DNA from 3 places in the Bacillus sp. BSL6 genome. Region 1 is predicted to be linked to each of the others. Evidence: riboswitches for the same ligand, from Rfam matches in the RefSeq annotation. Region 1 holds a riboswitch; each other region holds the start of a gene.

Region 1 (7,456 bases):
CGTTACTTGCGTCGAAGTTGGTTGAAACGACGAACGGGTCTTGGGGTGAGGAGAGACTCTATTTAGAAGAGACACGACAAGATCTTCGTGAAAAGATTTTATCGTATAAAGCAACATCTGCTGATAAGAAGCGTATGCAGGAGATTGAAAGTGATCTTCGAAAACAGAGAGCGAAAATTAAAGAAGTAGAAAAAGAATACATTGAAAATGCGAAAGTAATCGGCGCAACTTTATCGAAATGTGCCATTGATTCACTTATTTATGAGCGTACATTTGATTTAGTTGTCGTAGATGAAGTGAGTATGGCGTTCGTTCCCCAAATTGCATTAGCTGCTTCACTTGGAAAACGTATCGTCGTTTGTGGTGACTTTTTACAGTTACCTCCAATTGCGATGGCCAACCATGAACTCGTTCGAAAATGGCTTGGCGAAGATATGTTTTACCATGCTGGGATTGTTGAGTCTGTTAATAAATCAGAAGCACATCCGAACCTGTTTATGTTGCAAGAACAAAGACGTATGCATGCGGATATATCTAAGTTTACAAACTCATTTATTTATAAAAATAGAGTATACGACCATCCGTCTGTTTCAGAACGTAAAGAACTTGCGCAATTGCAGCCGTTCGCAAATGAAGCAAATGTTTTATTTGATACGAGCCAAATGGGAGCTTTTTCGTTAAAAGACGCTGCTTCAGGATCTCGTTTCAACATTATGTCTGGTTTAGTAGCAATGCAAATGATGTTAATCGGACTGTTAGATGGTGTGCAATCCATTGGTGTTGTGACGCCTTACAGAGCGCAGTCTCGCTTTTTATCAACGTGTATTAGAGAAATGTTACAGAGAACGAAATATCAAAACATACCTGTTTTAGCAGCGACAGTTCATAAGTTCCAAGGATCTGAAAGAGATATGATGATTTTTGATACAGTAGATAGTTATCCGCAAGAACGACCTGGCGTATTATTCTTTGACCATAAAAACCATCGCCTCGTCAACGTTGCAGTGACGAGAGCGAGAGGGAAGTTCATTCAATTATCAGATTGCCATTATATGCGTAAAAATCTTTCGAGAAAACAAGCGTTGTCACAATTAACAGCTCATATAGAACGTCACGGAGATGTGTATGATCGCACGACATCAAGACAATTGTGGGAACGAAAAATATCGAAACGATTACGCTGGTTTATGGAAATGAATCTTGAGGAAACGAAAGGGCTATTAAAAGATATTTTAGCAGCAAAACGAAAAATTATTATTTCGCTTCCAAGTACAAAACAAGTGGATAAGCGAGTATGGCAAGCGTTAATGCGTACAAATGCACAGATAACAGTGTATAGTGACGGACCAGTTCCACTGAAAAATGTAAAGTTACAAAGACAAAATAAAGCTTTCCCGTTTATCGTAATTGATGATGAAATCTTCTGGGCAGGCGCACCGCTCACATCTCAAATGATATTTGAAGGGAGTACGGAATTTCCGTACGTATGTGCAAGACTGCAAGCACCTGAGACAATTGGTGTATTAAAAGGATTTTTAGATATTCGGTAAATTCGGATAGGAATTCCTTGACTTTTATTTGAAATGAACTTAGAATGAATGTAATTTAATATAATTTTATGAAAATTCTTATCACGAGAGGTGGAGGGACTGGCCCTATGATACCTCGGCAGCGGATTCGTTATGAATACTGTGCCAATTCCAGCAAGGTAACTTGAAAGATAAGAAAGAAGCTCATTTTGACTGTATATACAGAAGCCTCTTTCTATCTTTTAGAAAGAGGCTTTTTTACGTGAAAATAAAAGGAGGAAGAAAAATGGGAGCGACAGGAGTAGCGTCACAAAGAAAAACAATTGAAGAGAGTATCGAAAGAAATAAGGAAAAGTACATAGAAACAAGTCATGATATTCATGCGAATCCGGAGATCGGTAACCAAGAGTTTTATGCATCTAGAACGTTAAGTTTATTACTAGGTAGTGCAGGATTTCAGTTGCAGCACAATATAGCTGGACATGAAACGGGATTTATTGCGCGAAAAAGCTCTGGAAAACAAGGACCAGCAATCGCATTTTTAGCGGAGTACGACGCTTTACCAGGACTTGGTCATGCGTGTGGTCACAATTTAATCGGCACCATTAGCGTTGCGGCAGCGATCGCATTATCAGAAACGCTTGAAGAAATTGGCGGGGAGGTTGTCGTGTTCGGAACACCAGCTGAAGAAGGAGGACCGAACGGTAGCGCAAAATCGAGTTATGTAAAGGCAGGCTTATTTAAAAATATTGATGCAGCGCTTATGATTCATCCGAGTGGAAAGACAGCAACAACGAGTCCTTCACTAGCAGTCGATCCACTTGATTTTCATTTTTACGGAAAAACAGCTCATGCTGCAGCTTCACCTGAAGAAGGAATTAACGCATTAGATGCGGTGATTCAGCTGTACAACAGTATTAACGCACTTCGACAACAACTTCCGTCAGATGTGAGAATTCATGGCGTGATTACAGAAGGAGGAAAAGCACCTAACATTATTCCTGACTACGCTGCAGCAAGGTTCTTCATTCGTGCAGCAACGCGAAAAAGATGTGCGGAAGTAACAGAAAAAGTAAAAAATATCGCACAAGGGGCAGCACTAGCAACAGGTACAAAAGTAAAAATCCATCAATTCCAAAATGAAATCGATGAACTACTCGTAACAAAAACATATAACGACATCGTAGCGGAAGAACTAGAATTACTCGGGGAAGACGTAAATCGTAAAGAAAGATTTGGTATTGGTTCAACCGATGTAGGAAACGTTAGCCAAGTTGTACCGACAATCCACCCGTACATTAAAATCGGCCCAGATGATTTAATTGCACATACGAATGAATTTAGAGAAGCGGCACGTTCAGAATTAGGGGATAAAGCATTAATTACATCCGCAAAAGCATTAGCAAATACGGCGTATCGATTAATTACGGAAGAAGGGTTGTTAGAGAAGGTGAAGGAGGAGTTTAGAGAGGCGCAGAGAAATCAGGGATAGGTGATTGAAAGGAGTGGATGATCCACTCCTTTTTCTTTTTTGGAAAGCTGGTGCCTATCACTTTATTAGAACGACAATTTCTCCTCAAACTCACTCTTTAAAACAATTAAAGGAGACGATAAGCCGAATTGCATTAAAGAGTCTAAAAATGCAGCGAGAGAATCCATCGAATCGCTCATGACCTTCATCATATAATTAAATTCCCCGCTAATTCGATATAAATCTGTTACTTCAGGAGCGGCATTACAATATTGGATAAAATCAGAGCATTGGCTCGTTTTAAACATGATGAATGCTTGAATGTTTTTATTAATTTTAGAAGGCTCAAATTTCGTTCGGTAAGCCGCTATAACGCCTTGATCTTCAAGTTTATTCATACGCTCCTTTACAGCAGGCTGCGTCATGGATATAATTCTTCCTATTTCTGAAACAGAAATTCTCGCATTTTCATACAACAAGTTCATTATTTTATGGTCGATTTCATCTAGTTTTACTGCATTTTGCATTGTGTAGCCTCCTTATTTTATTTTTTTAAGTGAATCACAAACTATAACTATAATATCATAAGTGAACGAACTAAATTACCTATAAATCTATATTTAAAATAATTGGTTTTTACATAAAAATATAAGTGTAGGTTTTTATCAAACGTAAATTTAGGAAGGATGGAAAAAATGAAGAATCTTGATGGGAAAGTAGCGTTAGTAACAGGAGCGAGTCGAGGAATTGGTCACGCGATTGCGATGAGATTGGCAAACGACGGTGCATTAGTTGCGATTCACTACGGCCGAAATAAGTCAGCTGCAGATGAAACAATTTGTGAGATTGAATCTAATGGAGGAAAGGCGTTCTTAATTGAAGCAGATCTCAAATCAATTGATGGTGTCAAAAAGCTAGTAGAACAATTAAAGAATGAATTACAAATAAGAGTTGGTACATTAGAGATTGATATTTTAGTAAACAATGCAGGGATAGGTACACAAGGGACGATTGAAAATACGACAGAAGAAGTTTTTGATGAAATTATGGCCGTAAATATTAAGGCGCCATTCTTTTTAATTCAGCAAACATTACCGTTACTACGAGCAGAAGGGCGCATTATTAACATTTCATCAGCTGAAGTAAGACTTGGTTTTACAGGGTCCATTGCATACGGCTTAAGTAAAGGTGCATTAAATACGATGACACTTCCTCTAGCTAAACATCTTGGAGAAAGAGGTATAACAGTGAATACAATTATGCCTGGATATACGAAGACAGATATAAATGCGAAATTGCTAGATAATCCAGAAATACGAAATTTTGCTACGAATTCATCTGTGTTTGGTCGAATAGGGCAAGTTGAAGATATTGCAGATGCAGTCGCATTCCTTGCTTCTTCTGATAGCCGCTGGGTAACGGGGCAGATTTTAGATGTTTCTGGTGGGTTTTGTTTATAGGGGCACTAATACATATCCATCAAGCTAATCAAGTAAATTACTAGATATGAGACGATCCTCGTTTCATATCCGGTAATTTATAGAAAGTTAGGGATGATAAAGAAGTCTATTAAAACGTGATTTTTTTGCTAGGTAACTTGAATAAGGGGGCATTTCTTTTTCTTAAGTTTATGGGTATGTATGGTGACCTCTATTAGACGATAGTGAATGAACAATTTCGGGGGGCAGTTCAACTTTATTCAAAATAAGATTCTTTTGCAGTAAAATCAATGTTAGTGGAACTTTTGTAATCAAACTTTTTTAAAAATTAACATAAATACTTGCAATATTTAAATTAGTACTATATAGTTCTAATTATGACAAAGGTAAAATTAATGAATCAAAAACGTGTGATTGAAGTAGCTGCAACATTATTTTTAGAAAAAGGGTTTGCTTATACAAGTATGGATGAATTAGTACGTGTAAGCAAAGTTTCAAAGTCTAATGTGTATTATCACTTTTCTAATAAGGAAGTATTATTAGAAGCGGTCGTTGATTATTGGATTGAAATGTATCAATCTGCAATTGATGACGTACTTTCTCAGAACCAATTTTTAGTTGAAGATCGTATCCAACTGTTTTTAAAGCAATTATCACAAGGAGTTCAATCGAGAGAGTATAAGGGAAGCTGTCCATTTATTACTCTTTATATTCAAAGTCCTACACAGGCCACGCAAATAAAAGAAAAGATAGGTCTTTTTTTTACAGGATTACAAAAGAAAGTTTCTCTATTACTTAAACAAGGGGTAGAGAATGGGGAATTCAGAAATACGATTCATATTGATGAGGTTGCATCACTTTTTATTACAAATCTTGAAGGAGCGTTATTTATTTCAGAAACATTGAAGGATGCAACTGTAATCACGAAAACAGCAGATCATTTTTTAAAATTGCTTCGATAAAAGAAGCATTTTTTTTACATCAAATTAGTACTAAATAGTACTAAAAAGGGGATCTTATATGAGAACAGTATTTTTAACTGGTGGAACAGGCTTTATTGGAAAGCAATTAGTGAAAGAATTAGCCAAAGAGGATGTTAAAATTCTTCTTTTAGTGAGGTCGAAAAGTAAAGCAATACGCATTTTTCAAGAAAGAGGCATCTTAAAAAAGGAAGTTATGCACTTTATTGAAGGTGATTTGACGAAAATAGATTTAGGTCTAAGTGCTGAAGATAAGGAGAGGGTATTGAAAACGGATGTGATTATTCACGCAGGAGGCCCCATGGATATTCAAGCGACAAGTAAAGAGGCAGCTTCCGTATTTTTAAATGGCGCCAAACATATTAGTGAATTAGCTAAAAGTATTCATCAATTGAAGGGCTTGCAACAATTTATTCATGTTGTAGGTTATATGAGTCCCTTTGATGATAAAAATAGCAAGATTGCAATTGATGTGTTTCAAGAAGGAAACAATTATTTGAAAATAAAAAATCCATATGAGAGAACAAAATTTTTAGCAGATCTTTATATCCGTCAGCAGGCATCAGCAGTAGGTTATCCGCTTTCTGTAATTAATCCGCCAACTGTAGTCGGTAGTAGTAAAACAGGGAGTACAGAGCAGATAGCAGGATTAGGTTTGCTTGTGATGAGTATGCGAAGAGGGCTCATGCCAGTGATTCCTGGAGGTAAGGGATATAGGTTACCACTTATTTCAAACGATGAGCTTGCGAAGTTTATTGTGCAGGTTTTCAGATTGGAGCAACCGACTATTCAAACATATACACTTGTTGAAGACAAACAGCACGATCAAAACATTGCTGAATTATTAAGTATTATGTCGGAAAGTATGAATATGAGGGCACCAAAAATCTCTGTTCCAATGCCATTTATGAAAGCAATTATGAATAGTGGAGGAAGTAAAATAACAAAAATTCCTTCTGATGGACTGAATTTTATTACAAAACAAAAATTTTCAAATGTTTCAGCGAAAAAAATTATGGGAGGAGATTGGTTTAAGAAGACGAGTGTAATGAAATTTTTCCCTGCCATAGTAGCTGATCTGGATTATCGAATGATGTATCAAAATGGCCGGCATAATCATTTATTTAAACGAACATTATGCGATAACACTACCCTTTACCAATTACAAGGAGAGGGTAAACCGTTTATTTTATTACATGGTTTATTGAGTGATGGAGAGGATTTATTTCCTTTAGCACAAGTGCTTCATGAAAAAACTGGTCAACCTGTATGGATTTTGGATCTTCCAGGTTTGGGACGTTCTCCTTTTAAACGAGAGAAAAATCTTCTAGATATCTATTTGAATGTAGTGAAAAAGTTATTGGAGAAAGCTACGAATGGTGCACATCTAATTGGACATTCATTCGGTGCGTTTCTTCTTCTGGAAGCATTGGTACAAGAGTACATAGATAAGAAGTATGCAATCACTTTACTTCAGCCACCTGTTGCTAAAAAAAATGCTAAATTGCTAAATGTTCCTCAATTTATGAACAAATGGACATTAAAATTAGCAACTACTAATTTGATAAGGAGTTATTTATTAAGTAATGGTTTGTTTGAAAGTACGGAGAGCATCCCTGAACATTATATTGAAAAAATAAGTAAAAGTTTTACTTCTCTTAGAATTTTAAATACTACGGTTCAGCTTAACAGTTTACTACTGAAAAACGATCAAGGTGATTTCAATGAAGTAACAAAGTATAATCTTCACATTATTTGGGGGGATTATGACAGAGCCTATTCTGCTCCATCGCATCTTGGTAAGGTTGATTTTGTTCCATATGGTCATCATTTTCCTCTTAGCCATCCGAGTGAAACGGCAACATTAGTAATAAAAAATAGTAATACTAGCAGATGAGAGTGCGGGATAAATTAATATATGTATTATCTTATGAAAAAACTCAACAGGATTTATTCTGATGAGTTTTTTTGTTTATTTCATTTATCAATAATTATTCTTTTTTCTCCGGCTGATAGGAAAGAATAACGACACCTGAA
Region 2 (7,456 bases), on a different contig from region 1:
GGAAAACTTCTTTCTGAACAAAGTATACAAGCGATGTTTTCACCTTCAACAGAACGAAAATATGCATTTAGTTTTTACATATATCCGGATTATTTTCATAATCATGGTGTACTATCTGGTTGGAACACTTTCAATAATTTTAATAAAGAAAAAGGGACTTTTGTTATTTTATTTTCAAATGTGAAAAATAGTATGGATGATGACTTCAATAAAGATTTCCGAAAGATGGTAAGTGATTTATTAGAACAAAGGGGATGAGAAAATGAAACATAAAAATGTATCAATTGGTTTCATTGGTATTGGTGTAATGGGAAAAAGTATGGTGCGTCATTTCATGCAAGACGGTCATACAGTATATGTATATAATAGAACAAAATCGAAAACAGACTCTTTAGTGCAAGATGGTGCAAATTGGTGTGATACACCGAAAGACTTAGTAAAGCAAGTGGATGTTGTAATGACTATGGTAGGATATCCACATGATGTAGAAGAAGTGTATTTTGGGATAGATGGGATTTTGGAGAATGCAAATGAAGGTACAATTACAATTGATTTCACGACATCTACACCAACATTGGCAAAACGTATTAATGAAGCGGGTAAAAGTAAGAATATATATACGTTAGATGCGCCTGTATCTGGAGGAGACGTCGGTGCGAAAGAGGCAAGACTCGCAATTATGGTCGGTGGCGAGAAAGAAATATATGAAAAATGTTTACCGTTATTTGAAAAACTAGGAACAAATATTCAGTTGCAAGGACCAGCTGGAAGTGGACAACATACAAAAATGTGCAATCAAATTGCAATTGCTTCTAATATGATTGGAGTATGTGAAGCGGTTGCTTATGCGAAAAAAGCTGGACTAGATCCAGATAAAGTGTTAGAGAGCATTTCAACGGGTGCAGCAGGTAGCTGGTCATTAAGCAATTTAGCCCCTCGCATGTTAAAGGGAGATTTTGAACCGGGGTTTTATGTAAAGCATTTTATGAAAGATATGAAGATTGCTTTAGATGAGGCTGAAAAATTACAATTACCAGTACCAGGTTTAAGTTTGGCGAAGGAATTGTATGAAGAGCTAATAAAAGATGGAGAAGAGAATAGCGGAACACAAGTGTTATACAAAAAATACATAGGGGGTAAGTAAGATGGATCTTCAAAAATTTGATGAGATGATTGATGCTGTACAACGAGCAACTTGTGTACAAATTAATGAAAAACAAATAGAAGCTTTTAAACAAAAATATGATTTTGAACCGAAATTCGAATATGGAAGAGATGAAAAAGGGCATTACGTTATTCGAACTTCAAAAAAGATGCTAGAAGAAATGGAATTTTATTTGGCATTGAAATATGATCGAGATGGAGTTGATCTTTACATGGAAGCGGAGATTGATAGTATATATCATGTATCTGTTAGCTATAGTGAAGACGCTTTGCACCTACAAGAATTGTTTCAATTTCTAGAAGAAAATAAATAAAAGTCCTCATTTGAGGGCTTTTATTTATTTAAGTATATTTAATTTTATAATTATAAGCTAGAAGCACGGCGGCATCGTTCAATTGGGAATGGAATAACTTGCGCGATGTGATTAGGACCAAATTGTTTTGTACGAGCATGGCGTATTATATAAAATGCACACAGAATTGAAACAGGAATAGCACCGAACAAACCAAAAAATAAAGCGCTTACACAAGATGCAACAAAACCTAAAACACCAACTTCTAATTCTTCCATAATAGCTCCTAGAATAATAGGAAGTGCTCCACACGTAACCCCTAGTATAAGTGCGATAAGTAAACTCATGATTATCCCCCTCTGTTTGCGATATTTTTTCCTTCTTAGTTAATTGTAGTATATCATATACAAAACAGAATTTTCAGAAAAAAGTCAAAAAAAGTTCAATAAATGTTCAAAAAATGTTAAGAAATACACTTGGAAAACAGAAGGATAAGATCGTTTTTGAAAGGAGGGACGCATATGTTTGAGAAAATAAAAAATCAGGCTTATTTCATTTTTTTTGAAATAAGCCTGCTCCATAGGAGGATGTATATATGTAGAGTGAATAAAAGGTTGGAAAAGGGGGTCCAAGACCTTTTATTCAACTAACTACCTTAATAGATTGGAACCCAACCTTCAGTTGTAACAAAAATACGAATAGCTACAACTTGACGATCATCTTGCAAGGTAAAATAATGTCTTGCATTTTCAGGAACAGATATGAGATCGCCTGGCTCAAGTTCAACGTCAAAGAATGTCCCATCTTTTCCTTCAATGGCAAAGATGCCATGACCACTAACAATAAAGCGAACTTCATCATCAGTATGATGGTGTTCTTTTTGGAAATTAATTAATAGTTCGTCAAGGTTAGGTGTGCTATTTGAAAGTGAAATTACATCATGTGCTTTATAACCTCGGCGTGCTGAAACATCAGCAATTTCTTTTGAAAACACAGCTAATATTTCAGCCTTGTTTTCATCTGTTAACGAATAATTTTCATTTAAATGAGGAGGAAGTTTAGAAATATTCCATTTCTCATATAAAACACCTTCCTCTTGTAGAAATTTAGATACTTCCACTTCATTTTCAATGCGAGTATTTACTTCATGAATACGAATTTGCGCCATTAGAAACGCCTCCTTGAATTGATAGTAGTTTTATATGAAATTGGAATAAAAACTCATAAGCTTCTAATCTTTTCTTTGCATCAAAGCTATCTCGGCCCCATACGGTAATACCATGGTTACGGATTAATACTGCCCCCGAATCTCCCTGTATATGCTTGCGGAAGTTTTCTCCAAGCGTTGGGATATGAGCGTGGTTTTCGATAATAGGAATGTGAATTGTTGCACCTTCTTCCCAAATATCGAGAGCTTTAATAATTTCTTGATTTTGAAGTGTGACAGCATCACTATATAAATTTGTGATGACATTGTTATCAGTTGTATGAACATGAAGGACGCACCCAGCATTCGTATTGTTATAAATATGTGTATGCAAGATTGTTTCTGCTGAGGGACGTAATTCAGTCTCTAATACGGGAATCCCTAGATGATCTACTAGTAGAAAGTCATCTGGAGTCGTTTTGGTTTTATCTTTACCACTTGCTGTAATGAGAAAAGTGAGTGGTTCATGACTAACCTTTATAGAAATATTACCACTCGTTGCTGGAAACCAATTTCGTGTTGTTAATTCTTTTTTTATCTCGCTTAAGTCATACCATTGACGAAAAAGTTGTTTCATAATTTCACCTCCAACAAATGTTTTAATTCAGTTTGAACATCGTGAAACGTTTCAAATGGTGTATAAGAAATATGATTTTCTTCGCATTTTGTAATAAGGAAATCACGAGCGAACACTTTATCCGCTTGTTTTGCAGCTTGTAAATCGGTAATTGAATCTCCAATTACAATATGGAAGTCATTCGTATCACTCAATTTACGGATGAGTGATGATTTACATAATCCGCAATGATTTTGACAAAGACGATCACAAGGATGAGGCCAATTCACCGTAATGTATTCATTTGAAAAATCTGTTTCATTACAGTAAATTTGCTCTTTTGGAATGAGTCCTTGTAAGAGTGGATAGACGAAGAAATCCATTCCACCTGATATAACATAAAAGGAAATATTGTTTTCATTTACAAATTGTATAAATTCATGAAAACCATTACGAATTTCAGCAGTCTCTATTAAAAAATGAATAATTTCATCGTGCAGATTAGTAGGTATGAATTGAAATAATTGAGAAACACCTTCTTGAATAGATAGCTCTTGTGATAAAATTCTATTCTTTACTTCTTCAGCTTCTGTTGGTGCGAATTTCTCCATAATGGACATAATGTTATCATTATTTGTAATCGTGCCATCGAAATCACAAAATACTTGAATACTCATAATTTCACCTCATGAGAGGGATTTCCCCATATTTGTAGTGCACTATGCAAATTTATATCATCTACTTCATGGAGTGGTTTATTTTGCAAAGTAGCATCAATGGCAGTACGGAAAGCTTTACCGCCGCCTTGCGCTCCATTTGGATGTCCATGTATCCCACCGCCAGCATTAATAACAACATCTTTACCGAAATCTCGTATAATAAAGGGAACGAAGCCAGGATGAATACCAGCAGACGGAACAGAAAAGCTCTTCTTGAAAAACACATCGTCTTCAGTTAAATATTTTGAGATAGCAAGAGCTTCCTCTTTTTCTAGCGCAACACTTCCGTATGGAGATGGGAATAATGAAAAATCAGCCCCAGCATAACGTAGCAGCTTTCCGAGTAATAATGGAGATGAAATTCCATATAACTTGGATGCTGAATAAGCGCCACTTACAGCAGGGTGTGCCATAATAGGAACTGGGATTTCATCATCTTCTGCAAGTGATTGTAGTACATCTAGTCCGTAAGCAAATACGTTAAATAATAAAATATCAGCTCCAGCTTGCACTGCACGTTTTGCATTTTCTTTTAAATCAAAAGTTCGTCCTGTTACATTTACGGCGTATAACGTTTTATGTCCGTACGTTTCATATACGGATTGTAAAACTTCTTTTCCAGATACAATGCGTTTCGTAAGTGGTGTTAATGCATTTTCAAATAATATTTCATCATCTTTTACGATATCTACACCACCAATTGCTTGATCGCGTAATTGCGTTTTTAAATACCCAATATTTCGTCCAATCATTCCTTTAAAAATACTCATTAAAAGGGGACGATCATGCACTTGTAAAAGATTTCGAATACCATCTATCCCGAATTTTGGACCAGGAAAATGTTTTTTTAACCCATCTGAAAAAGTTAAGTCAATTAATTTTACTTCGCCATCAAGTGATAGCTTTCCAAATGTAGTTGTCAAAATTGCTGGTAAATCTGGACTGAAGTTTAATAATGGATATTCGATTTTAATAATTCCGCGTTTTACTTTTTTACGTAAATACGAGTTGGTATGTTCATGCTCAGCTAATTCCTCAACATGAATGACGTTGCCTTTATGCTGCTTTAACTGTTCTTGCAATAAATGCGGCAAATGAGTCCAAGAGCCAATTGTTAAACCGAGTGCAATTTGCTCAGCTTTTTTTTCTAAGTTATGTGAATCATCATGGATTAAATATGTCGCTATAATTCCGCTCATTGTTATAACCTCCTAGTTAAATAAAAAAAACTCTCAGCTAAGGAGAGGTTTTTTTACAACCAGCTCCTTATCTGTCAGCGTAATGCTGCGAGAATTAGCACCGTGTCTACAATTGTAGATCGGTTGCCGGGTTTCGTCGGGCTCGTCCCTCCACCTGCTCTTGATAAGAAGTATTTAGAAATGTTTAAATTTTTAAGATAACTGAATTTTGTCAGATATTTTTCATGTTGTCAATTACTTTTTAAAAAAATTTAATTTATCAATTCGATTAATGGCTTCTCGTAATCTATCTTCTGTATGCAAGAGACCAACACGGACGTACCCTTCGCCATGTTCACCAAATCCAACACCAGGAGCAACTGCAACGTGTGCTTTTTCTAGTAAAATATTGGAAAATCTCTCAGAAGTATATCCTTTTGGAACGGGAAGCCATGCAAAGAATGACCCTGTTGGAATGCCTACATTCCAACCAATTGAATGACAAGCTGAAATAAGAGCGTTTCTTCGAGATTCGTAACTATTTACAAGGTCTATGACGCAAGACTGTGAACCTAATAGTGCTTCGCGGGCAGCATCTTGAATGGCACCAAAAATACTAACATACATATGATCTTGTAATAAGTTAATTGTTTCAATGACACTTTCATTCCCTACCGCAAAAGCGATGCGCCAGCCAGCCATATTGAAAGTTTTCGATAATGTGTAAATTTCGATTCCTGTATCTTTGGCACCATCTGCTTGTAAGAAACTAACAGGTTTTTGACCATCGAATCCAATCGCACCGTAAGCAAAATCATGAACGACTAATATATTATGTTTATTAGCAAAATGAATGGTTTCATCAAAGAAATCTTTTGATGCAGTAGCACCGGTCGGATTATTTGGATAGTTTAAAAACATTAATTTTGCACGCTCGGAAATAGAGTCATCGATTTTCGTATAATCTGGTAAAAAATTATTTTCTGCAATAAGCGGCATTGTTTCAAATTGTGCTTTCGCTAAAGCAACTCCTGATAAATAATCTGGATAGCCTGGATCGGGAACGAGAATCGTATCACCAGGGTTTGTAAAACAAACTGGTAATTCTACTAATCCAGCCTTTCCACCAAACAAAATAGCAACTTCAGTTTTTGGATTTACTACTACATCATATTCACGTTGATAGAATGTTGCCACGGCTTCTTTTAAACTTTCATGTCCGCGAAATGGCGGATATTTATGATGAATGGTCTTTTCTGCAGCATCTTGTAAAGCTTTTACGATATGCTGCGGTGTTGGTTGATCTGGATTACCTTGACCTAGATTAATAACATCGTGACCAGCTGCAACGACTTTATTAACTTTTGCAACAAGTGAAGCAAAAAATTGTGTTGGCAATGATGTTACTATCTCAGAAGGTTGAAATAATTTCATACTTTCCACCTCTTTTGAAAGTTGTTACAATTCTAGTGACAAATGATATAATCTTTCCAGTATTTTGTAAAGAAAAAAATGAGAATGGGGCTGAAAAAATGAAAGTCGCATGTATTCAAATGGATATTGTCTTTGGAGATGTAGAAAAAAATATTGAGAATGCTAAAAATAAAATAAGCGAAGCAATGAAGGAAAGACCAGATGTTATCGTCTTACCAGAACTATGGACAACAGGTTATGATTTAACGAGACTTTCTGAAATTGCAGATAGGGATGGATTGGAAACGAAAGAAAAGTTGATAGAATGGTCGAAACAATATGGTGTACATATTGTTGGTGGTTCTATAGCAAAGCAAACAGAACAAGGTGTTACAAATACAATGTATGTTGTAACGAATAAAGGAGAACTAGTTAATGAATATAGTAAAGTACATTTATTTCAGCTTATGGATGAACATAAATATTTAATCGCTGGAAATAGTACAGGTGAATTTAAGTTAGATGATGTAGAGTGTGCTGGCACAATTTGTTATGACATTCGTTTTCCAGAGTGGATGCGTGTTCATACTGCTAAAGGTGCAAAAGTTTTATTTGTTGTAGCTGAATGGCCATTAGTTCGTTTAGCACATTGGCGTTTGCTATTACAAGCAAGAGCGGTTGAAAATCAGTGTTATGTTGTTGCATGTAATAGGGCAGGAAAAGATCCAAATAATGAGTTTGCTGGTCATTCTTTAATTGTCGACCCTTGGGGCGAAGTTGTTGTAGAAGCGAATGAAAAAGAATCAATTTTATTTGGAGAGCTTACATTCGAGAAAATTGAAGAAGTACGTAAAGGAATTCCAGTTTTTGCAGATCGTCGTCCAGAATTATACAAATAAAATGTTGACAAGTGATTTTTATTCTTG
Region 3 (7,456 bases), on a different contig from region 1:
TGGAAAGGTAACAGGAAGTGTTAGTAAAAGTACAGATTTAGTTGTTGCAGGTGAAGCGGCAGGTTCGAAATTAGCACAAGCGGAGAAACATAATGTCGAGGTTTGGAATGAAGAGAGGTTCTTACAAGAGCTAAATAAGTAAGAGGTGCAAACTTACCATGAAAAAAATAGCATTAGCGGTATTAAGCCTTGGCCTACTTGTAAGTGGGTGTAGTGCAGGTGCTGACAAAGATGAAAAAGTGGTTGAGAAATCGGGGAAAGCAAAAGAGCAAGCAATCGTCCCGAATTACTCTATTTCGGATGAATATTATAAGACGACTATTCCATTTGGGGGAGGGAACGCACGTGGCTTAGTTGTGCAAGGAGTAAGTAATCGTCTTGATATAGATGAATTTGAAACAGGATTAATGCGTATTGCGAAAGAATCATTTAGTACGAAAGATAATGTTTTCAAAGGCGGAAAATCCCTAACTACTCAGTATATACAGATGCTTGTTAAAAGAAAACGTACAGATGCAGAACAAAAGGAACTAGAAGATACATTAAAAAAAGATGCGGTTAAATTCCCGAACATAGGGTTAAATCCTGCATTAGGTACAGGATCCGAATCATTAGAAGTGAAAAATAAAAAAAATCCAATATATATTTCAAATATTTTAGAGCATGATTATTATGTGAACAAAGGCGAAAAAAATGAGCGTAGTGGCATTGTAGTTGGATTAGCGATGAATTCGGTTCATTATTATGAGGAAGAGCATGGGTACCCGCGTGAGGCTGCAATTTCGAATGAAAAGATGTTAGCTGAAGGGAAAAAAATGGTGCCAGAAATCTTGAAAGTTATGCATGAACAAGATCCTGAGACAAAAAACCTTCCGATAACATTTGCAATTTATCGTCAGGCTCCGAAGTCTTCGCTCGTGCCAGGTAACTTTGTTTCTTATGCGAATGTCGAAAAAGGTAGTGAAACGGTTGAGGATTGGAAACAAATTAATGAGAAATATTATTTGTTCCCATCTGAACAAGCGAAAACAGATAATAAACGTGAAGACTTGGCGAGAGTATCAAACTTCAAGGCAAAATTAAGCGATTATTTCCAAGGTGACTATACAGCTGTTATCGGTACTGGTATGTATAGAGATGATGAATTAAGAGAAATAAAGCTTGATATTCCTGTCCAGTTTAATGGGAAAGCAGAAATAATTGGCTTTACACAATATGTAGCCGGGCTTGTTATGGAATACTTCCCGAATTATATGAAAGTACAAGTAACGATTAAATCTGTAGAACGTCCAGAAGCGATTATTATACGTGAAGCGAAGCAAGATGAACCGTATGTGAAAATTTTAGATTAAGTAGAAGGGCCGTTCCTTTATGGAACGGCTTTTTTTCTTGAGTAATTTTGTTATAATTTAAAATGTTATAAATAATGGGGTAAGGGGTAAAAGGCATGGATGAATTAAGTTTTCAAGTCATTATTTTATTAATTGCATTCGGTTTTTTAGCAGCTTTTATTGATTCAGTTGTTGGCGGTGGAGGATTAATTTCGCTTCCGGCACTTATGTTTGTTGGTTTACCACCAGCTTCGGCAATTGCAACGAATAAATTAGCTGCAACGATGGGGACGTTTACGAGTGCGATTTACTTTATTCGATCGGGAAAGGTTGATTTTAAAATTGTAGGAAAGTTAATCCCGTTAACTGTTATAGGAGCGGTCGCAGGTGCTTTAGTAGTAAAGTTTATCCCGCCGGATATTTTACGTCCGTTAGTGCTTGTAATGTTGGTGTTTATTGCTATTTATATTATTGCGAAAAAGGATTGGGGAAGTGTATCTACCTATAAGAAGATGACGAAAAGAAAAACATTAATATTTTTCTTTGTTATTTTAATGATAGGGTTTTACGATGGATTTTTTGGGCCAGGAACAGGATCCTTTTTAATTTTTGCATTTTTATTAATTGGTTTGGATTTTATTCAAGCGGCAGCATCTGGAAAACTTTTGAATTTTGTTAGTAATATCGTATCGTTAATCACTTTTTTATTTTTAGACGTAATTCATTTTGAATACGGTATTATTATGGGGTTATCGATGATTTTTGGCGCTTATTTTGGATCGAAGTTTGCAGTTCAAAAAGGTGTTGGATATGTAAGAACTTTATTTTTGTTAGTGACTATTTTATTGATTAGCAAAAACGTTTTGGAATATACTCATATTTTGTAGAGTTATACATTTGTATAACTCTGTTTTTTTATTATATTTTAAAAATTAATTAATTTTTAAAATATAAGTCTAGGAATATTTGAATAAATCTAAATTATCGTGTAGAATAATGTTGTAAAATGTAAACGTTTTTCTAAGGGGAGGCTAAAAATAATGGTAGTAGCATACAAACATGAGCCATTTACAGATTTTTCAGTAGAGGCTAACAAATTAGCGTTTGAAGAAGGTTTAAAGAAAGTAGAATCTTATCTTGGACAAGACTATCCATTAATTATTGGGGGAGAAAAAATCACTACAGAAGACAAAATTGTTTCTGTAAACCCTGCAAATAAAGAGGAACTTGTTGGTCGCGTTTCAAAAGCAAGCCGTGAGTTAGCTGAAAAAGCAATGCAAGTAGCGGATGAAACATTCCAAACTTGGAGAAAGTCAAAACCAGAAATGCGTGCAGACATTTTATTCCGTGCTGCAGCGATCGTTCGTCGTAGAAAACATGAATTCTCTGCTATTCTTGTAAAAGAAGCAGGTAAACCATGGAATGAGGCAGATGCTGATACAGCAGAAGCAATCGACTTTATGGAATATTATGGTCGTCAAATGTTGAAATTAAAAGACGGAATTCCAGTAGAAAGCCGTCCAATTGAATATAATCGTTTCTCTTACATTCCATTAGGAGTAGGTGTTATCATTTCTCCTTGGAATTTCCCATTCGCAATTATGGCAGGTATGACAACAGCTGCTTTAGTTTCTGGTAACACAGTATTACTAAAACCAGCTAGTACAACTCCTGTAGTAGCAGCGAAATTCATGGAAGTATTAGAAGAAGCTGGCTTACCAGCTGGCGTAGTAAACTTCGTACCAGGTAATGGTTCTGAAGTTGGTGACTACTTAGTAGATCACCCTCGTACACGTTTCATTAGCTTCACTGGATCTCGTGATGTAGGTATCCGTATTTATGAGCGCGCAGCGAAAGTAAACCCAGGCCAAATTTGGTTAAAACGCGTTATCGCTGAAATGGGCGGTAAAGATACAATCGTTGTTGATAAAGAAGCAGATCTTGAATTAGCAGCTAAATCTATCGTTGCATCAGCATTCGGATTCTCAGGACAAAAATGTTCTGCATGTTCTCGTGCAGTAATCCACGAAGATGTATACGATCACGTATTAAATCGTGCTGTTGAATTAACGAAAGAATTAAAAGTTGCTAACCCAGCTGTATTAGGTACAAACATGGGTCCTGTTAATGACCAAGCTGCATTCGATAAAGTAATGAGCTATGTTGCAATTGGTAAAGAAGAAGGTAGAATTTTAGCAGGTGGCGAAGGAGACGATTCTAAAGGCTGGTTCATCCAACCAACAATCGTTGCTGACGTTGCAGAAGATGCTCGCCTAATGAAAGAAGAAATCTTCGGACCAGTAGTAGCATTCTGTAAAGCAAAAGACTTTGACCATGCACTTGCAATTGCAAACAATACAGAATACGGTTTAACAGGAGCAGTTATCTCTAACAACCGTGATCATATTGAAAAAGCACGTGAAGACTTCCACGTAGGTAACTTATACTTCAACCGTGGATGTACTGGTGCAATCGTAGGATACCAACCATTCGGTGGCTTTAACATGTCTGGTACAGACTCTAAAGCTGGTGGTCCTGACTACTTAGCGCTTCACATGCAAGCAAAAACTACTTCTGAAACTTTATAAGAAATAGTAGAAGAGATCTTCGCAGTCTGCGAAGATCTCTTTTTTTGAAAAATTTTTTATATGTGGATTAACATAGTAATCAGTAGAAAAACTAATAAAGTAATAAGGTTTACTTCAGCAAAATGAGGTATATTTATATTTGCTGAATAGATTCTCTTTAAAGACAAGAAAAGTAGGTGAACAAAGTGGGAAAATATCAATTGGATTACAAAGGTCAGGTAGCTGTCGCGAAGTTTCATGAAAAACAGACGCCTGTCAAATTTGATAAAAAGCAGCAAATTGAAAAATTGCGTGCGGAGTATTTGAAAAAGAAACAAAAACAAACAGATAAATAATAGGAGAAATTAGTTAATTTGCATTAAAAAACACTTACCATATATTACTATTTGGTAAGTGGAACTAGCTAAAACCTATTCATATCGGGATAAACATGTAAATAGAAATAAAACAATGAGAAAAGTTGACTTATTAGTCACATTTTTTTGTATTCATTTTAAGGATTTCCTGTATAATACAATTTGAAAGAAAATCTATGGTTTGACAAGAAACACTCTTTTCGGTTTTGCTCACTGAAGAGAGTGTTTTTTTGTAGCTAAAAACTCCTCTGTACTCATTACATTTGCATATACGCCATTTAAACTAGCTAAAATTGTATTATGAATATAAACAGCTGGTATCGTAGCATTCTTAAAAGAAAGATCTTTTGTCGCACAAGCATCATGTATAACAGTACATTGCAAGCCGAAATCAAAGGCAGCCCTTACGGTAGCATCAATACACATATGAGTCATCATCCCGCATATGACGAGGTGCTCAATCTTTAAACGTTGTAATTGCTCTAGAAGATCGGTTTCGCGAAAACTATTTGGATAATGTTTGAGTATAACGGTTTCTTCTTTAAGTGGGCGTACGCTTTCATGAATATGTACACCTTCTGTATTGGGTAGGAAAAAAGTAGCGTCCTCTTTTATTGCTACATGTTGGATATGAAAAATGGGTTCGTTTTTCTTTCTAAAGAGCTGTAGTAGCTGACTAGCATATGCGCTTGCTTCTGCTGGATTACGCAATTCCATCTTTCCATGTGGAAAATAATCATTTTGAATATCAACGAGTAAAAGAGCTGTTTTCATATATTTATCTTCCTCCGATTTCATATTCAAATAATGGTATTCAATTAGTAGAGAAGATTATCCTTTTAAAAAATATGCAAGAGGAGAAGTTTACATAACTTTAAAGGTTACTATTTTCTATTAAAATTTTCATCTGAAAATTTTAATAAAGAAATAATTAATATTTTTCTAAAAAATGTATTGACTCTTATTATTCTGAGTTCTATAATGAGAATTAATTAAACGACAATTAAATCGATACATTCTTATCCAGAGAGGTGGAGGGACTGGCCCTACGATACCTCAGCAACGGGTTTTTTAATACCGTGCTAACTCCAGCAAGCCTATAAGGGCTTGGAAGATGAGAAGATGTGAACGAGTACATATAAGTGCTCTCCTTCTTATCTTTATGTTTGATAAGAAGGAGAGCACTTTTTATTTTACCTCGAGAGCTCTACTTCAAGTTTTTACAGCATATAGGAGGGGAAAAAATGATTTCTTTTAATAATGTAAGTAAAGTATATGAATCAGGTGGGCAATCTGTTCATGCGGTGGAGGATGTAACGTTATCAGTTGAGAAAGGCGAAATTTTTGGCATTATTGGTTTTAGTGGCGCTGGAAAGAGTACATTATTACGCCTAGTAAACATGTTAGAGAGACCAACGGCAGGAACGATTTCAATAGATGATAAAGAGATTACATCATTATCGACGAAAGAATTACGGAAGCTAAGACAAAGAATCGGGATGATTTTTCAAAGCTTTAATTTATTTAATTCAAGAACAGTGTTTGGGAATATTGCTTATCCATTAAGGTTAGCAAAAGTACCAAAGAATGAGATAAAAGAAAGAGTAAATGAATTGCTGAAGTTTGTAGGGTTAGAAGATAAGGCAAACAATTACCCAGAGCAGCTATCAGGCGGACAAAAGCAGCGTGTAGGTATTGCTAGAGCACTTGCAACATCACCAGATATTCTTATATGTGATGAGGCAACATCAGCTTTAGATCCAGAAACAACGACAGAAATTCTAAACTTATTAAAGAAAGTAAATCGAGAATACAATTTAACAATTCTTCTTATTACACATGAAATGCATGTCGTGAAAGAAATTTGTCACCGTGTAGCTGTAATGGAAAAAGGAAAAGTTATTGAAGAAGGAAAACTGTTTGATGTTTTCACACAACCGAAAACAAAGACGACTCAAAACTTTGTACGTTCTGTTATTAATGATCATTTACCGGAAAGTGTTTTAGCGAAAATTCAAAATGGTGGTCAGATTTATCGCCTAACATTTACTGGTGAGGAAACAGGACAGCCGGTACTATCATATATCGCAAAAAACTATAATGTGGATGTAAATGTACTGTACGGAAATATTATTGAACTTCAAAATGTGCTATTTGGAAATCTTCTTGTAGAATTGCAAGGTGAACAGAGGGAAATTCAAAAAGCATTACAACATCTAAGACTGCAAGTGCAGCTGAAGGAGGTAGAAGCTCATGCGAGTTGATTGGAGTATATTTTGGCCGCGCATACTAGATGCGACGGGGGATACCCTCTTAATGGTAATTGTAACCCTTATATTCGCTACAATTCTTGGTATACCTCTAGGTTTACTTTTATATGTAACGAGAAAAGGAAACTTTTTAGAAAATAAATGGGTCTTTTCTATTCTTAATATCATTATTAATACAATTCGTCCGATTCCATTCATTATCTTCTTAGTAGCTTTAAGCCCGTTAACAAGAAGTGTTATCGGAACGACAATTGGAACAGCAGCAGCAATTTTTCCAATGACGTTAGTTGCATCAATTGGTATCGCTAGAATGGTTGAAACAAATCTTGTTTCTGTTCCGAAAGGGGTAATTGAAGCAGCGCAAGCGATGGGTGCTTCACCAATTAGAATTGTTTTTGAAATCCTTGTACCAGAAGCGTTAGCACCATTAATTTTAGGTGTTACATTTATGACAGTTGGTTTAATTGAATTTTCTGCAGTTGCTGGGCTTGTCGGTGGTGGCGGTCTTGGTGATTTAGCAATGACATATGGTTATCAACGTTTTGATACATCAGTTATGTTCGTAACGGTCGTTTTACTTATAATTCTCGTACAATTAGCTCAAAACTTAGGAAACTACTTTGCGAAAGTCTTTTTACGCAGATCATAAAAAGGAAGAGGGGGAAAAGAGAATGAAGAAGATTTTAGCATTTGCATTATCAGCAATTGTAGGAATTTCGGCGTTAAGTGGCTGCTCGGATGCAGGAATAAAAGAGAAAACAGTTCGCATTGGTGTAACTGGAACGGATGGAAACGCTTGGGAAATTGTAAAGGAAAAAGCTGAAAAAGAAGGAATTAAAGTTAAACTGGTTGAGTTCTCTGATTACACAACGCCAAATAAAGCGTTAGCTGATGGAGATATTGAATTAAAT

The links. A riboswitch is a leader RNA that binds a small molecule or an ion and turns the genes downstream of it on or off. The one in region 1 is predicted to bind S-adenosylmethionine.
Region 2: linked by a shared signal. The riboswitch ahead of mtnW (2,3-diketo-5-methylthiopentyl-1-phosphate enolase) and the one ahead of RCJ96_RS17130 (M20 family metallopeptidase) in region 1 are both predicted to bind S-adenosylmethionine.
Region 3: linked by a shared signal. The riboswitch ahead of RCJ96_RS21810 (methionine ABC transporter ATP-binding protein) and the one ahead of RCJ96_RS17130 (M20 family metallopeptidase) in region 1 are both predicted to bind S-adenosylmethionine.

The regions. Positions count from the first base shown of each region.
Region 1 is NZ_JAVGCW010000005.1:67,556-75,011, reverse strand. Features, by position in the region: gene RCJ96_RS17135 (AAA domain-containing protein) at 1-1,550, shown strand, start outside; SAM riboswitch class I at 1,626-1,727, shown strand; gene RCJ96_RS17130 (M20 family metallopeptidase) at 1,816-3,021, shown strand; gene RCJ96_RS17125 (Lrp/AsnC family transcriptional regulator) at 3,087-3,527, opposite strand; gene RCJ96_RS17120 (SDR family oxidoreductase) at 3,696-4,460, shown strand; gene RCJ96_RS17115 (TetR/AcrR family transcriptional regulator) at 4,835-5,401, shown strand; gene RCJ96_RS17110 (alpha/beta fold hydrolase) at 5,460-7,316, shown strand; gene RCJ96_RS17105 (dihydrofolate reductase family protein) at 7,411-7,456, opposite strand, start outside.
Region 2 is NZ_JAVGCW010000001.1:766,019-773,474, forward strand. Features, by position in the region: gene RCJ96_RS04305 (serine hydrolase domain-containing protein) at 1-258, shown strand, start outside; gene RCJ96_RS04310 (NAD(P)-dependent oxidoreductase) at 263-1,144, shown strand; gene RCJ96_RS04315 (DUF3909 family protein) at 1,146-1,478, shown strand; gene RCJ96_RS04320 (hypothetical protein) at 1,529-1,804, opposite strand; gene RCJ96_RS04325 (1,2-dihydroxy-3-keto-5-methylthiopentene dioxygenase) at 2,113-2,625, opposite strand; gene RCJ96_RS04330 (methylthioribulose 1-phosphate dehydratase) at 2,603-3,241, opposite strand; gene mtnX (2-hydroxy-3-keto-5-methylthiopentenyl-1-phosphate phosphatase) at 3,238-3,897, opposite strand; gene mtnW (2,3-diketo-5-methylthiopentyl-1-phosphate enolase) at 3,894-5,138, opposite strand; SAM riboswitch class I at 5,203-5,308, opposite strand; gene RCJ96_RS04345 (pyridoxal phosphate-dependent aminotransferase) at 5,373-6,551, opposite strand; gene RCJ96_RS04350 (carbon-nitrogen family hydrolase) at 6,566-7,429, shown strand.
Region 3 is NZ_JAVGCW010000007.1:185,130-192,585, reverse strand. Features, by position in the region: gene ligA (NAD-dependent DNA ligase LigA) at 1-142, shown strand, start outside; gene RCJ96_RS21835 (CamS family sex pheromone protein) at 159-1,352, shown strand; gene RCJ96_RS21830 (TSUP family transporter) at 1,448-2,218, shown strand; gene pruA (L-glutamate gamma-semialdehyde dehydrogenase) at 2,372-3,919, shown strand; gene RCJ96_RS21820 (hypothetical protein) at 4,105-4,254, shown strand; gene RCJ96_RS21815 (cysteine hydrolase family protein) at 4,486-5,049, opposite strand; SAM riboswitch class I at 5,292-5,396, shown strand; gene RCJ96_RS21810 (methionine ABC transporter ATP-binding protein) at 5,520-6,539, shown strand; gene RCJ96_RS21805 (methionine ABC transporter permease) at 6,529-7,194, shown strand; gene RCJ96_RS21800 (MetQ/NlpA family ABC transporter substrate-binding protein) at 7,217-7,456, shown strand, end outside.